3 regions of the Paenibacillus sp. SER-28 genome follow, and region 1 is predicted to be linked to each of the others. Evidence: riboswitches for the same ligand, from Rfam matches in the RefSeq annotation. Region 1 holds a riboswitch; each other region holds the start of a gene.
The links. A riboswitch is a leader RNA that binds a small molecule or an ion and turns the genes downstream of it on or off. The one in region 1 is predicted to bind cobalamin.

Region 1 (5,263 bases):
GGTGATCATGATGATCGTGCTCATGTGCATGATGATGGTGATGATGCTCATGATCGTGATGGTGGTCATGGTCGTGGTGATGATGGTGGTGCTCCTGCGCCTCCAGACGGAACTGGCAGTTATCACAATTGGCCGTAACCTTGCCGAACAAGCCTTCCTTAGCTCGCTCTAGCACCAGTTCAATCAGTTGAGGATGGAAACCAAAATATCCTCCCATTTCCACTTGTAATGTAGGGTGAGCCTCGGCAAATTCCTGGGTCATTTCTCCGATGCGCTTAATCAGCACACCCGTGAACAGAAAATAGGGAAGCACGATAATCTTTTTGGCCCCCAGTCGTACACAACGCTCCAATCCATCGGGAAAAGAAGGCTGCGTCACACCGATAAAGCTGCTCTCTACCCACGTATAAGAAAGCTGCTCCCACAGCATACGGGTGATTTTGAAAAAGTCACTGTTCGCATCTGGATCGCTACTTCCGCGTCCTAACACAAGTACCGCCGTTTCTTCGTCGGATACCTCGGCAAATGCCTCTACAGCGCTATTCATTCCCGCTGGAACTGCAACCGGACGGGCCTCTTTCAAGCGGCTTTGCAGAATGCTGACGATTTTCTCGTGAACGCCAATCGGGCGTCCATATACAAATTCCACCTGCGGATATTTTGCTTTTGCCCGATCAATAGCCATCGGAATATCAATTTTGGCATGTACCGCTGCGAACAAGATAATCGGAATGAGAACGACACGCGTCGCACCTTTCTCCACACATGTTTGCATCCCATCAGCAATGCTGGGACGTGCCAACTCCAAGAAACAGGTTTCCACGCACATATCCGGTACCCGGTCTGCCACTGCCTGTGCAAATTCCAGCAGTTCCTGGTTCCCCTCCGGGTCCCGACTTCCATGTCCAACTAACAATATTGCATCCACTGCTGTTTTTTCCTCCTCTTTAATAGGGATAGCCTGCATGACGCCCTATTTTATATATATGCTTGTATCCAGTTCATCAGGCCTTCAGTCCATTAATCACCACAAACCGCATTCACTTCTACCGTTGCTGGTGCATCTTCATGCCGGAAACCCGCAACGACACCTACACGTTTAAAAAATTTATGAAAACGCTCATTCGGATGCCCTTTTTCCTTATATTCAGCGATGACGTTCTCCACAATGTCAGTAATTTGATCACCCGGAATCCCTTCCGCTACGGGCTGAGCGGCATGAGCATTGCGACCGAATTTTTTGCCACCAAGGAAGAGGTCGTATCCTCCCTTGCGATAGACGATGCCGATATCCTCCAGCACCGCTCCATAGCAGGCCATACCGCATCCGTTCAAAGCAATGCTCGTTTCCTTGGGTGCCTGTAATCCGCCAAGTACAACCTGTAGATGCTCAGCCACAGGCACAGCGTCATCCTTCTCCATATTGCAGAAGTCGCACGCCTTTACCTTAAACACATCGCCAATCGGCATGACAATGAATCGTTCATCCCGCAGCCGTCCAACCAGTTCCTCGGGGTCTGCACACGGCACGCGCAGCACAATCTGATGATCTGGCGTGTATTCCAGTTCGCCATCATCACCCGCTACCTCGGCGAGCAGCGCCATCTGGCGAGCGGTGAACTTCTTGTTTCCCACCCCCGGGGAAACGCCCACCTCAAATAGCGCAGGCTTGCCAAAGCCGCCTGTCGCCATCCCGGCCGGGGCCCCCGCTCCGGCCACCGCTGCCGTTCCGGCGGTGCTCTCGGCGGTAGGCGCTTGCCCGCTCCAGCGAGCGTTGGCTGCGCCAGGCAGCTTGCCGCCAACAGCGAGGCGGCTTAGTGCCTCTGCCGCCAGCGATGCCGGGGTTGCTGCGCCGGTTTGCACAGCGGTCGTTGCCTGCACGGCAGCCATCGCTTGCGGGCGTGCCTGCGTCGCAACCGCAGCGCCGCTCGCGGAGGGTCCAGCGGGCGTAGTCGGGGCTGCGCCTGCCTGCGGTGCAGCCTCTTGTGCGCCCAGCGACCACGGCTCCGCTTCCGTGCGGAGACGCTGATGCGGCTTGAGCGCTTGCTCGGTCGCATCCAGCGTGTATTTGCGCTGATATCCGCGCGGAGTCACGATCAAGCCGTCATACACCGTTGTCGAGGAATTGCCGATGATTACAGTCGTCAGCATCCCGATGTCATGATTCAGCATATCTTCCAGCGTCGTTACAATAACTTGCTGACGTTCACGATAAGCACTTTTCACCAACCCAACTGGAGTTTGCGGATCGCGGTAACGCAGCAAAATGGACTGCGTCTCCACAATCTGGCGTGTACGCCGACCACTGCGCGGGTTGTATAATGCAATCACAAAATCGGCCGAAGCCGCTGCTTCTACACGCTTCACAATCGTTTCCCATGGGGTCAGATGATCACTCAGACTGATCGTGCAAGCATCATGCATAACTGGCGCCCCCAACAGTGAAGCACAGGACTGAATAGCCGAGATCCCCGGTACGACTTCTACCTCAACCCCGTCCTCGCGTCGCCAGCCTTTTTGCATCAGCACTTCGTACACCAGCCCTGCCATACCATAGACTCCTGCATCTCCACTGGAAATGACAGCTACCTTCTTGCCCATCTCTGCTTGGCGAACCGCCTCCTGCGCACGGCTCACTTCCTCTGTCATCCCTGTGCGTACAATCTCCTGTCCGTTCAACAACGGACGGATCAAATCAACGTAGGTATTGTAGCCGATAATGACCTCACTTTCGGCCAGCGCATCCAGCGCCCGTTTTGTGATATGTTCCATATCTCCTGGTCCAAATCCAATCACCAGCAATTTTCCTAATGGGCTCATCGTGCTCCTCCTATTCATCCTTTTCAGGGTAGCTATCCTATCTATTTCAATGATTTATGCACATCCTGTAACTCAAAAAACCCCATCCTGCCCGGATGGGGTTTCTATGTACGTATCTCTCATCAGACGAAAAAACAGCGTAAGAAGACACTATTTGTCTTCCTCCAGCCTGCCGTTGTTTTCCACCTGTCTGTTTACGCTTCAAACGCTGCTGCACGTTCATATCCACGCAAACCTCTAACCAACATGGAAAAAGCAACGTGTGCCTGATTTCCTGATTTCGTACACCCATCCTCTCCGCGAAGGTTAACGGTGCATACAGATCAAGGTAGGTCTCCTGGCTTGGCATCAACAGATTCTTTCGTCTTCCCCGTTTTTCACGAGTGACCAGTTAAAAAAATCCTCTTCCTTACAGTGGCGGGACCGCTCGGGATTTGCACCCGATTCCCTGTTACCCTTTGCTCAACCGCAAAGGCACCTTGTCTGTCCGCTATTTGATTATGGGTCTTATCATAACCTTGCCTCAATCAGTTGTGCAAGCACGAAAAACGCTTTATTTCAAGTTCTCTGCTTTATTTTTTAACATATGTAGCAATTCGTCCGGGTCCGCAGAGATACTTAATAACGCTGGATGCTCAGCCCCGGTAAACCCTTCTTGCACGCTATGACGCACCATTTCTACTAACGGCTCAAAATATCCATTCACATTCAGCAGCCCAATCGGCTTGCGATGAATGCCGATTTGCGCCCAGCACAATACCTCGAATAGCTCCTCAAAGGTTCCCAAGCCACCTGGAAGGGCAATAAACGCATCGGCCATCTCGCTCATTGCCGCTTTACGCTCATGCATGCTTGCTACCTCAATAAATTCGGTAACTCCCCGATGAATGATCTCTGCATCAAATAACAGGGTGGGCATAATGCCAGTGACCTGACCGTTACCCGCCAGCATGCCATCCGCCACTTTTCCCATCAGCCCCCTACTGGAGCCACCGTAGATCAGACGGATATGATGGCGAGCCATGGCTTCTCCCAGCTTGCCTGCCGCTTCAACATATACCGATGAATGTCCAGGTCTGGACCCGGCAAATACACAAATAGAATTCATTAACGTCTCAGCTCCTGTCCTAAGTCAGCATTTAGCATAATTCGATTCCCAACGCTCATAAGTACAATATATAGACGAACTAAAGCGTTTCGATCTATATATTGCTTATTTGAAAACGCTCTTGGGATTTATGCAAAATGCTCAAGTATCATGCATCGAAACTTATTCATTATATTAGCTAAATATTTTCGCTATAACAAAAATCTTTGTCGATGCATGTCCAATAAAAAAAGATAAAGACCTCGCAGGCCCTTATCTTTATTTTACGCTTTATCCAAAAATATAAGTTCATTTTTAGCATACTATATTTATAATTTCTATCTCATTTCTATCTCATTTTCATCTCATTTCAATGACCATTCACGATCTTCAGACCACAGCCATGCACCGAATCGTTATGCTCAAAATATTTGCCCAGCTCCACCATCATCGCGCCCATGCGCTCTTCGGTTGGAAACACGACTCGATCAATCCCTTCTTCCACAATGGACTGTGCAGTCACCTTCCCTACTGATACAGCAATCACATCCTCACGGAAAGCTTCCAGTAAATCCTCGATTCGATTTTGCTCTCTCGCATATTGGGCTAAAAATCGAATTTGCGGACCACTCGTGAACGTAACAGCATCAACATTACGATGGATAACATCCTCCAGTAACGCCTGCAATTTTGCTTCCTCAGGTGGAATATGCTTATAAGGAAGTACCTGGCGGGTCACTGCCCCCTGCTCGTCCAGCCACTTTACCAACCGTGGGGCTGGATCGCCATGCAGTTGCAACAATACTTCTTTCCCCTTCAGATCGTATGGGGCGAAAGCTCCTGTCAATCCGATCAAACTTCCGTCCTCGTCTCGTACTGCTGGCGTAAAGCCACGCTTTTTGAGTCCATTGACCGTCTTGTAGCCCCGCGCTGCAATGTTGGAAGATTGTAGCAGCTCCATAATCTGCTCAGCCACGCCCATATCCTCTGCCATATCGAACAGGGCATCCAGCCCCATACCTGTCGTGAAGATGTACCAGTCCGGAGGGTGCTTCACCCACGATACAACAGCGTTGCGCAGCTCGATATCATCCAGAAAAACGGTACCTTGGGCCGGGCGCTGTACTGGCTCACCCCCCATCTTCACAACTAGCAGCGCCATTTCTTCTGCTTTACGGGGACCCGCAAGAGCGACTCTCTTACCTGCCATGCGTTGTGCCATTCTGTTGCCTCCCTTGTAGAAGTCGTATTTCTTTCTACCAAGTATACAATCAGAGGGGTAAAAGACAAATAAGAATTACTTTTCCGATGAATACAGTAATCTTATAAGTGACCGTGTTCTGGTCTGCCTTCATG
Region 2 (5,263 bases), on a different contig from region 1:
CAGGTGACCTGGAGTGTGAATGGATTGGCGTTGCTGGCTGGGGAGGCGTGTTTGAGAAGTGGGCAAGCATATGAGCGCCAAACACAGGAGCTGATTGCTGCGGAGCGCAACCGCCTGTTGACCGCCTTGGCGGAATGGGGCTGCGGTGTCGTTCCCGGTGAAGCCAATTACGTGCTGGCAAGGGCGCCGGGTACGTGGAGCGCATCGGCTATTCAGCAGGCGCTTGGACAACGCGGAATTCTTATACGTAGCTGTGCTATGTATCCGGGACTGACGACGAGCCATTTTCGCATTGCGGTCAAGGATGCAGAAGCCAACGACAGGCTGCTGTCTGTATTGGGTGAAGTGCTGGAGGAGGAGCAGCGGCGTGACAGTTAGCTTGATTATCCTGGCAGCCTACCTTTTGGACAGGCTGATCGGTGATCCGAGGTGGTTGCCGCATCCAGTCATCGGGATGGGACATGCCATTTCAGCATTGGAAAAAGCGATTCGTCGCCAGGTCCGCAGTGATCGGGGGCTGAAACGTGCGGGTATACTGCTTCCGCTCATTGTGGCGGGAGGCTCCTTTGCGCTCGCCTGGGCGCTGTTGCACTTGCTTGCCTGGATTCATCCGTGGTTGTCTGTCGGCGCAGAAATGGTGCTGATTGCGACCACGATTGCTTCCAAAGGACTAAAGGATGCAGGAATGGCCGTATACCGAGCGTTGCAGGCGGATGATCTGGCAGCGGCACGGCGGGAGCTGGGCATGATTGTCGGGCGGGATACGCAACAGCTTGATGAGCCTGAGATTGTACGTGGTACGGTTGAAACGGTCGCTGAAAATATCGTGGACGCGATTATTTCCCCGCTTTTTTATGCCCTGATCGGAGGAGCACCCTTGGCGCTGGCTTATCGTGCTGTGAATACGCTCGATTCCATGGTTGGCTATAAAAATGAAAAGTATCTGCATTTAGGCTGGGCTTCAGCACGTCTAGATGATGTGGCTAACTACATTCCGGCACGCCTGACAGCGGCAATGCTTGTCGTAGCGGCGTGGATGTACAAGCGAGATGCTGCGAGAAGCTGGCGCACAGTCAAGCGAGACGCTCGTCTGCACCCAAGCCCGAACAGTGGCTTCCCGGAATCAGCTGTTGCTGGAGCACTGGGGATTCGTCTTGGAGGCTATAATGTGTATCATGGCGTACGCTCTTTTCGTGCATACATGGGCGATTGGATACGACCGCTAGAGTCGAAAGATATACGGCATACAATCCAGCTGATGTTCGCCGTGTCCAGTATGTTCGTAGGATTGTGTTTGTTAGGAGCCGCAGGTTGTTTTGCCTTGGGATGGGTGCGGTGAGGGTGAGGCGTGACACACTGAATAATGATCGAGCAGGAAGTGACATGATCTTGAAGCAAGATATAGCAGCAAAAAGGACGGTAGAATACGTACAAAGTCCGAACTCACAGGAGGATAAGGTGCCATATGATGCTAAAGAAGATCTGCATTGGGACATGGAACTCGTGTTAGTTCGTCACGGCACAACCTTATGGAATAAGGAACGTCGATATATGGGACACTCCGACTTAGGTTTGCTACCAGGAGCAGAACAGGAATTAAAGCCTTTGCAAGAAGAATTGCAGGGGCAGTCCTTTGCTCGAATCTATTGCAGCGATTTAAGGCGATGTCGCCAGACCTTGCAGATCATTGTGCCGGAGTCAGAATTGACGTCTGGAGGTTCCCTATCTACTATGTCTCCTATGATGGAACCACGTCTGCGAGAGCTTCATTTTGGCGAGTGGGATGGAAAAACGTATGACATGCTCAAGGATGTGTCGTTGTATCGCGCTTGGATTGATGAGCCGCAACGGATAACCCCTCCTGGAGGAGAGTCTTGGACAGATTTTGTGAATCGTTTGCGGAAATTTCTTGACTCTCTGTATGAATGGCGTGTTGCTATGGAAGTTCAACCCATGGATTTGACTGCTGCGCCGCCCTCTGTTTTGGTCGTTACGCATGGTGGCGTAATTCGTCAGTTAGCTTGCATGCTGATACCGGGCCATGATTTTTGGAGTCTGAATCCGAAGCCGGGAGAAGCATTTAGGATTCAATTGAGGCTGGCAGGACCGCACAATTACATAGCGGAAATGCTCCCTCATTAGGTTAGACACCAGCGGGTAAAGAGGCTGTTTGGGTTGTAAGCCGCCTCATTTTAACCTATAATCATCAAGTAAAAGAACGGCTTGACTACCACTACATCAAATATCCAGCAGACGAGGTCGGCGCAGTGTGATGAAACTATGGTTTCCCTTGCCTGCGCTGTTAAAAGGGAAGTCGGTGTAAGTCCGGCGCGGTCCCGCCACTGTAAATGGAAACATGCCGGTTAGTCCTGCTTTATGTGCTACTAAGCATATGAAGGAATTTCAGGACATGCATCTTACCATAAGTCAGGATACCTGCCCGTCCGCCTGTCACCATAATCCTTCGAGGAAAGGATGACGTGTTCGCAGTGACTGTCCGTGCGGAAAGAAGCTGCCGCCTGCGCACAATCTGCGCTAACGTGACCCCTGTGTCCTAATATGAGGATGCGGGGTTTTTTTGATAGGAAAAGAAGGCTGGATTTAGAAGATATCTGATGATGCTCAAGTAACGCTCTTAACGATTTTTTTATGAAGGGGTGCAAATCATGGCAGGAAAAAAAATAAAGGTTTGGACAACAGGTCTATTGGTTCCGATTTTGGCAGTTGTGCTGAGTGCATGTGGCTCTAATGGAAAAAATGCTGAAAATAAAGAGAATCAGACTTCTGCACAGCAGCCAGGAAAGACCGTAACCGCACAAGAGCCTCCGGGCAAAACAGTTTACCCACTCACAGTTAAGGATGCAACAGGACAGGAATTTACATTCAAAAAAGCGCCGGATAAAATCGTTTCCGTCTCCCCGGCAGAAACCGAGGCGCTGTTCGCCATCGGGCTGGATAAGGAAATAGTTGGCGTCTCCGACTACTCTGATTACCCGGCAGCAGCTACGAAAAAGCCTAAAGTGGGCGGTATTATGAAACCGAACGAAGAGGCGATCATTGCTGCTAACCCGGAAGTCGTTTTTGCAGGGATATCACTTAGTGAACAGGCTACGACCAAGCTGCGCGACATGGGAATTATGATTTTTAAAACGGAACCGAAGACAGTTGAAGATGTCATAGCTAACATCGAATTGTATGGAAAAATCACCGATCATCAGAAAGATGCGAGAGCGGTGACTGACAAGATGAGGGCAGATGTAGCGGAAGTGAAAGAAGGAGTTAAAAATATCGGTAAAGGGCAGAAGCTGCGGGTATACGTCGAGTTTTCACCAGGCTGGACAGTTGGTAAAGGCGAGTTTATGGACGAGCTGATTACGTTGGCGGGCGGCGAAAATGTAGGTGCCACGCAGAAGGGGTGGTACCAAATTAGTGAAGAAAATATTATTGCTGCGAACCCTGACGTGATTTTGTACAGCAAAAGTGTCAAGGACGACAAAACTGGCCAGACGCTCGGCGAAATCATTAAAGCTCGCAGTGGATGGGATCAAATATCGGCTGTTCGCCATAACCGGGTGTTTGCCGTGGATGATAATTTGATCAGTCGTCCGGGTCCACGCGTAACGGAAGGTCTCAAGGAAGTGGCCAAGGGCGTGTATCCTGAAATTTTCAAATGAACCGTAAACTGATCGGCTTTGGAGGGACAGGTCTTGTCCTGCTGTTGCTGACGCTGCTGCTCTGTCTTGGCATCGGCTCGGCCAAGCTTCCGGTCAGCCAGATCACGGGCATTCTGGTTAACCACCTTCCGTGGTTAGGCGATACGTTTACACCGGATTGGAATACATCCTCAGAGCAGATTATTTTGAAGGTCAGATTGCCACGAGTGTTACTGGGAATGTTGGTAGGAGCAGCGCTGGCGCTGGCGGGAGCCGGATTTCAGGGTGTGCTGCGTAATCCTTTGGCTGATCCGTATACACTGGGGGTATCCTCGGGGGCTTCGGTAGGAGCGGCAGTACTGATCTATTGGGGCCTTCAATTTTCATTTGTTGGCATATGGACGCTGCCGCTAGTGGCATTTACGACCGGAATGCTGACGCTGTGGATGGTGCTAACGTTGGCACGGGAAGGTGGAAAAATTCCGACACAAAGTCTCATTTTGTCGGGTGTGGTGATGCAATCCTTTCTAGGAGCAGTTGTTTCCTTTCTGACAGCCATGTCGAAGGAGACGGTCAATGAAATATTGTACTGGACGATGGGAAGTCTTAGTCTGCGCGGTTGGTCATATACAGGAATCCTTTTACCTTATGTGGTCATAGGACTGGTATTTCTATGGAACCGGGCACGTGTGCTGAATATTTTGGCTTTGGGTGAACGTCAGGCGGCTCACATGGGAGTTCATGTAGATGCGACGAAGCTATCTGTCCTGATCATTTCCACGCTGCTGACAGCTGCCGCTGTCTCGGTATGTGGAGTGATTGGCTTTGTGGGACTTGTTGTACCGCATATCATTCGTCTGGTGACAGGTCCTGATTACCGGATGATTGTTCCATTATCTGCGCTCGGTGGAGCCATTTTTATGGCTTGGGCGGATACGGCGGCTCGCACGTTGTTATCCCCCACGGAAATTCCTCTGGGCGTGATGACGGCCTTTGTTGGGGCACCGTTCTTCGCATATCTCCTGTATCGGAACAAGAAGCTGCGCAGGGGGGAACTGCTGTGACAGAACAAAGTGAATCACAGAAAGTGCGTGATCGGGCATTAGAGGTAGCGGGTCTGACACGTGCCTATGGAGAATTCCATGCGTTAAAGAATATAAGCTGGAGCGTCGACGAAGGAACTTGGTGGGGGATTATTGGTCCGAACGGCAGTGGAAAATCGACCTTGCTGCATCTGCTTTCGGGTGTAGATCAGCCAACTTCGGGAAACGTTCATATCTATGGCAAAAAGGTCGGTAGCTACAGCAGAAAAGAGCTTTCCCGACTCATAGCCGTACTCCAACAGGAAGGGCTTCCTCCAGTGGGATACACCGTCAGGGAAGTCGTAGAAATGGGACGTTTTCCTCATCAGGACTGGTTAGGCAGGGAAAAGGGTGTTGATGTGGAGGCGATCACGGATCGCGTGCTGGAGCGATTGGGTCTTGCCACGTTGGCGGACAGAGCATTGGACCGCTTGAGTGGGGGACAGCGACAGCGTGTAGCTTTGGCAAAAGTAATGGTGCAGGAGCCACGAATATTGCTGCTGGACGAGCCTACGACCTATCTGGACT
Region 3 (5,263 bases), on a different contig from region 1:
ACGGGCATATCGAACGTAGTCCTCCTGACAGGCTTTTTGAACCAGACTACGGATATACCGGACATAGCCCGCCCACCGTACCGCAATAATCGCAAGGGTCATGTTAACAAAACCTGGACCCAAAATGCCCACAATTGCCACCGTTAAAATAATATCAGGAAAAGCCAGTACGCCGTCGATTCCCCGCATGATCAGCTGATCCACGCGTCCGCGCACATAACCAATGAGCAACCCTATAGGCAGACTGAAGCACAACGTAGCTACAGTAATTGCACATGCGATTAGCACGCTCATCCGAATCCCGTAAATTAGCCTTGACAGCACATCCCGACCCAGATGATCCGTACCGAAAGGATATTTCCGACTGGGAGGTGCCAGACGGTTCAAAAGATCCACTTGAAGAGGATCATGAGGAGCGACCCATGGAGCCAATAACCCAAGCAGCACGATCAGGCCAAACAGTACGCCTCCTGCCAGCAAGCTCCCTTGAAAGGAAAGCCGTATCTTTTTCATTTTCAGCTTCCCCCTTAACGCAAACGCAGCCTCGGATCTATCGCCGTCTGGACCACATCCACCAAACACTGAACTCCTACAATTAAAAATACGGCAAAAATAACATACCCCTGAATCACCGGATAATCTCGCTGTGTAATCGCATCTATAAAATAGTTGCCCAACCCCGGCCATGAAAAAATGGTCTCGACGATGACATTACCTGCCAGCATAAATGATAGATTGGTACCTAGCAGTGTAATTATAGGCAGAACCGCATGCTTAAATATCTCAAAAAACAGGATATGCATACGGGAAAAGCCTCGAGCCTTCGCTGCTTTCACAAAATTCCGGTCACCCAGCTCTAGCATTTGAGCGCGCAGTACACGGGCTTGCACAGCTCCCAAACCTGCGCCAAGAGTCAGCGCTGGGAGCACTAGATGTGTCCAATCCTCCCTTCCCATGGATGGGAGCCAGCCCAAGCGAACGGAGAACAGATAGATCAACAGAAACCCAAGCCAAAAAGAGGGGATCGACGATCCCAGCAGGGCGAACAGCCTGCCCAGACGATCCAATGGGCCGCTAATTTTTAACGAGGCAGCCAGCCCCAACCCCAGCGTAAGCACCGTCATGACGGCAAAGCCCGCAGCAGCTAGTTCCACAGTAGCAGGCAGTCTGTTCCACAGTTCGGCTAGCACGGATTCCTTGGATACATACGAGGTGCCCCAATGCCCTGTGAACACATCCCGCAGCCAGTTCACATATTGAATATGAAGCGGTTCGTTTAAGCCCAGTTCCTGCCGTAGCGTCGTCAACGCCTCCTCGGAGGCAGGGACATTATGCGCGGTGAGCAAAATGGTAGCAGGGTCTCCAGGAGCCAGCCGCATCAGTACAAAAGTCAGCGTGGATACAACGAATACAATGATGAGCAGCTGCGCCACACGTTCCAGTATAAAACGAATCATAGGATACGCCGCTCGTTATTCCGCAATATCGGATTGCGCTGTAATGTAGTAATACTCGATCGGATGGGGTGTAAAACCCTCTACCCCTTTTTTCACACCAAACACATTGTCAGGATGCACAATGAACGACTGTGGCAAATCCGTATCGATGATATCCAGCGCTTGTAGTGTCACAGCATTACGCTGCGCTGTATCCTTCGCCAGCTTCAAGCTGTTAAGAATACTCTCTAGCGGTTTGGAACTATAACGGCTTACATTGGCTTCGCTTTTCGAAGAATAAAACATGTCCATAAAATATTGTGGCTCTCCTGTATGAGCAGTAAGCATACTGTACATAGCAAAATCCCAATCGTTTTTGGTCAACGCCTCGTCGATATTTTCCACCTTGCGAATCTTGACCTGGATTCCCTCTTTCAGCAATTGGCTTTGGATGACCTCAGCCATAACAGAGAGCTCCGGACGCTGAGGAAAAGTCAGCAGCGTAACCTCGAACGGCTTGCCTTGCTTAGTCCATGTCCCTTGGGCGTCCTTCTGCCAGCCATCCTTCGTTAACAGCTGATCCGCCGTTCCGTCCAGCGCTTTACGCTCAACTTTACCGAAGGGAAGAATGCTCGGGAACGGACTGCTTGCTTCCGTACCGAAGCCCCTCATGACGGCGCTCACAATCGATGTGCGTGGAATCAGGCTGTCTACCACCTTACGGTTCGCCGCATCCTTGAATACTGGGGATTCCATATTGTACACGAGCATATGGGTGCGCAAGGAGGGAGCCGACAGCACTTGTAGCCTGTCGTTCTTTTTCAGTACCTCTGCGTTATCAACCGGAATATCCGTCGCTACGTCCACCTCGCCGGATTGCAGCGCCATCAGGCGCGAATTCCCGTCCGTAATGAACCTCATTGTCGCCTCAGCCAAACGGGCCTTCTCGCCCCAGTATCCGTCATAACGCTCTACGACCAAGGATTGGTCCTTGCTGAACGCTTTAATTTTAAAGGCGCCTGTCATCGCTGGGTAACTCTGCTCATCTTTCATCGATGCCACATCCAGTACAATCGTCGATGGATCAGCTAGATTGGACACCAACGCCGCATTCGGCTGGTTTGTCGTAATCTTTAAGGCCAGCGGGCCGCTTACATCAATGGACTTCACATTCAGTAAATCCTTCGCCAGATGGCTTTTCTCGATAGAGCGTAGCAAAGATGCTTTTACACTTGCTGCATCCATACTTTTTCCATTATGAAAAGTGACTTTATCCTGCAAGCTGAACGTCCAAACTGTAGGACTATCCTGCTTCCACTCCTTTGCCAGCCAAGCCACAGGCTCCAGCTTTTCATTCAAACGTACCAGTGTCTCACCTACACCGGATCGCATCACATCCCAGCTATTATCTCCGTGCGGGTCAACACCTGACGGTTTCCATGTATACGCCATTACCAGCTTTTTACCTGTCGCTGTTTGTTGTACTGACGCGTTCTCATCTTTGCCGGAGCTATTCGACGTCTTATTGCTAGTACATCCCGAAAGAGCCATAACTGCCAGTAACAGCATCACCCCTGTACATATCAACCATGAGCGCCTGCTACGATTGCTAATCATTCGATGAATCCCCCTCTATCTTGTAAAATCATATAAACCTAACGCAAAACGCGAAAAAAGCATTCCGGACCACTTGATCAGCAGTCAGAAATGCTTTCATTATAAAATGTCAAAACACACCTCGAAACCAACTCCAAAAACATAGAAGGGATCAGATCGGTTTCAGACATTCCGTATGCAGCACGCCTAACCACCTCCCCAGCATCCCGTGGGTCTGACAGTGATGTCAAAACAGGCAGGTCTCCTGACTCCAAGCGTATCTTTCAGGCCTTCCCGGTTCTTCACAGTTCCAGTGGCTGTTCTGAAAGCTCCAGCAGTATCCTGCTGATGCCTGTATACAGTGGCGGGCCCGTGTCGGAATCAACCGAACTTCCCTTTTAAGTGAACACGCTCAACAACTATCCACATGGTCTCAACAAAACCCCGTACATAGAGTCGTCCGGCTCACACCTGTTTTCTTCCTTTATTTCTTTCCATTACGATCTTATTTTGTTGTCACAGGCTTGTCAATAAATGCTGTATAATAATTTAAATTTGAACAATATAGTGAGAATGAAGGCAATGGCTATTCATTGCGTGCACGAAATGACGGTCATTCCGTCTCCCTCATGCTGTCCCGAAAACTGTACCAGACTACTTAATGAATCTAAAAGAGAAGCATAAACGAAAATTTAGCAGCGAGATTGCAGATCAATTGTACAAGCTATTAAAAAAGATACATTATTCCAAAGGCCTGAAAAAGCAGTTGGTTATTTCTTCTCCAAAAAATTGAGGAAGAAAAAGATTTGAAAAGCGACAAAACCAAAGAGTTGATCGGAAAATTAGTGAGCAAACCTTGTGGAATTTCTATTATAAGGATAACAGCATGGGGAGCAGCTACCAAACAAAAGAACTATATTGTTGATTCTTCTCAGACAGCCTTTGAGACAAATTTAACTATTAGAGAATTTACCCGTAAACATTCCTTAGTGAGTTAGAGAATGAGTTTGAAAAGCCTCCGGTGATTAGCCGGGGGCTTAATTTGTTAACTGACCATTTCCTGACAAGCCATGTCAGCGTGCCGTTTAGGTGCCTAGCAGTCCAGTTATTTTTTAGCTAGTAAGTGAGCGAAGCGAGGGATCTTGCAGGTCGTTCACAGCGTCGTACTGTAAACCAGGACGACGCGACGGCTTGCTTTAACGCTCGAAAAGTTGCGGAGCTAAAGAGTTTTGTACGAACAACCAAACGGGGAGGCACTTGCTATTAAACCGTCAGTTAATAAAAGGACCGTTGCGATCAATACGGCTCTCTTCTATCTTATTTTAAATTTTATCCATTAAATAAAATTATTTACAAACATAAAATTTACAGGTAATATTTACTTATTCCTTCTTATGGATAAAAAAACAATTGTATACACGACTCCAGAGAGGAGACTTAGTAGAAATGAGGTTGATAATGTTCTGAAAATAAAAGTAGATGCGGACACTGTGTAAAGTTGCAATGAGCCGTTAAGCGAAGAAGTTGTCGTCGTTGGTCCTTGAATAAAGGAATAATATATTCCTACCAAAAAACCGTAAGACAAATACTTAAACAGATTTTTTTCAAATTTACTCATTTCTTAGCCCCCAATAATATTTTTCGAAGAGGAGAATTTTAATACTATGAAACCATTCAAAGTCATGACTAAAACAGCAATAATTGCAGCATTGACAGCAATATTATTACCATATGGAGCCATTGCTTCTGCAAATGATGCGCCGAATCCATTGTCATCGACGATACAATCAGAAGCCGGAAAATGGGAACCGACAGATGAAATAAAGGCCAAGGAAGGACAAGTCTACAAATATATCGATCCTAGTAGTGTTAACGATGATGTTTATTACTATTATGTCAATTACGACAATTTAAATCAAGAAAAAGGTAATAATGATAGAATTAGTACCCAATCCATTGGGGTGACTCCTATTGTTAAAACCCATGAAAATCTAGGTTATTGGGTTGATACAAACAATGCAATTCGTGTAAGTACATATACTGGGCCTGCTGCTGCAAAAATTGCAGTGAAAACTAATATTAAAGTGAAAGCGGAAGGAGCAATAACAGGTGGCGTTAAAGCTATAGAAGGCACATTGGGTTTTGGTATAGAAGCTGATATTGGCCTAGATGATGAATATTCAATCAATGTTCCTAAAGGAGAAAGATGGGTCATTAGTGCTTTTCCACGA

Region 2: linked by a shared signal. The riboswitch ahead of ACUYLD_RS01785 (ABC transporter substrate-binding protein) and the one ahead of cobJ (precorrin-3B C(17)-methyltransferase) in region 1 are both predicted to bind cobalamin.
Region 3: linked by a shared signal. The riboswitch ahead of ACUYLD_RS13305 (ABC transporter substrate-binding protein) and the one ahead of cobJ (precorrin-3B C(17)-methyltransferase) in region 1 are both predicted to bind cobalamin.

What each region holds. Positions count from the first base shown of each region.
Region 1 is NZ_JBRECM010000005.1:272,212-277,474, forward strand. Features, by position in the region: gene ACUYLD_RS15375 (sirohydrochlorin chelatase) at 1-928, opposite strand, end outside; gene cobJ (precorrin-3B C(17)-methyltransferase) at 1,021-2,820, opposite strand; cobalamin riboswitch at 3,131-3,316, opposite strand; gene ACUYLD_RS15385 (LOG family protein) at 3,374-3,928, opposite strand; gene ACUYLD_RS15390 (uroporphyrinogen-III synthase) at 4,278-5,129, opposite strand; gene ACUYLD_RS15395 (GerAB/ArcD/ProY family transporter) at 5,231-5,263, opposite strand, start outside.
Region 2 is NZ_JBRECM010000001.1:378,594-383,856, forward strand. Features, by position in the region: gene cobD (threonine-phosphate decarboxylase CobD) at 1-378, shown strand, start outside; gene cbiB (adenosylcobinamide-phosphate synthase CbiB) at 368-1,339, shown strand; gene ACUYLD_RS01780 (histidine phosphatase family protein) at 1,384-2,142, shown strand; cobalamin riboswitch at 2,265-2,458, shown strand; gene ACUYLD_RS01785 (ABC transporter substrate-binding protein) at 2,667-3,674, shown strand; gene ACUYLD_RS01790 (FecCD family ABC transporter permease) at 3,671-4,717, shown strand; gene ACUYLD_RS01795 (ABC transporter ATP-binding protein) at 4,714-5,263, shown strand, end outside.
Region 3 is NZ_JBRECM010000004.1:179,038-184,300, forward strand. Features, by position in the region: gene nikC (nickel transporter permease) at 1-513, opposite strand, end outside; gene nikB (nickel ABC transporter permease) at 528-1,457, opposite strand; gene ACUYLD_RS13305 (ABC transporter substrate-binding protein) at 1,473-3,053, opposite strand; cobalamin riboswitch at 3,271-3,474, opposite strand; gene ACUYLD_RS13310 (hypothetical protein) at 3,839-4,030, shown strand; gene ACUYLD_RS13315 (hypothetical protein) at 4,697-5,263, shown strand, end outside.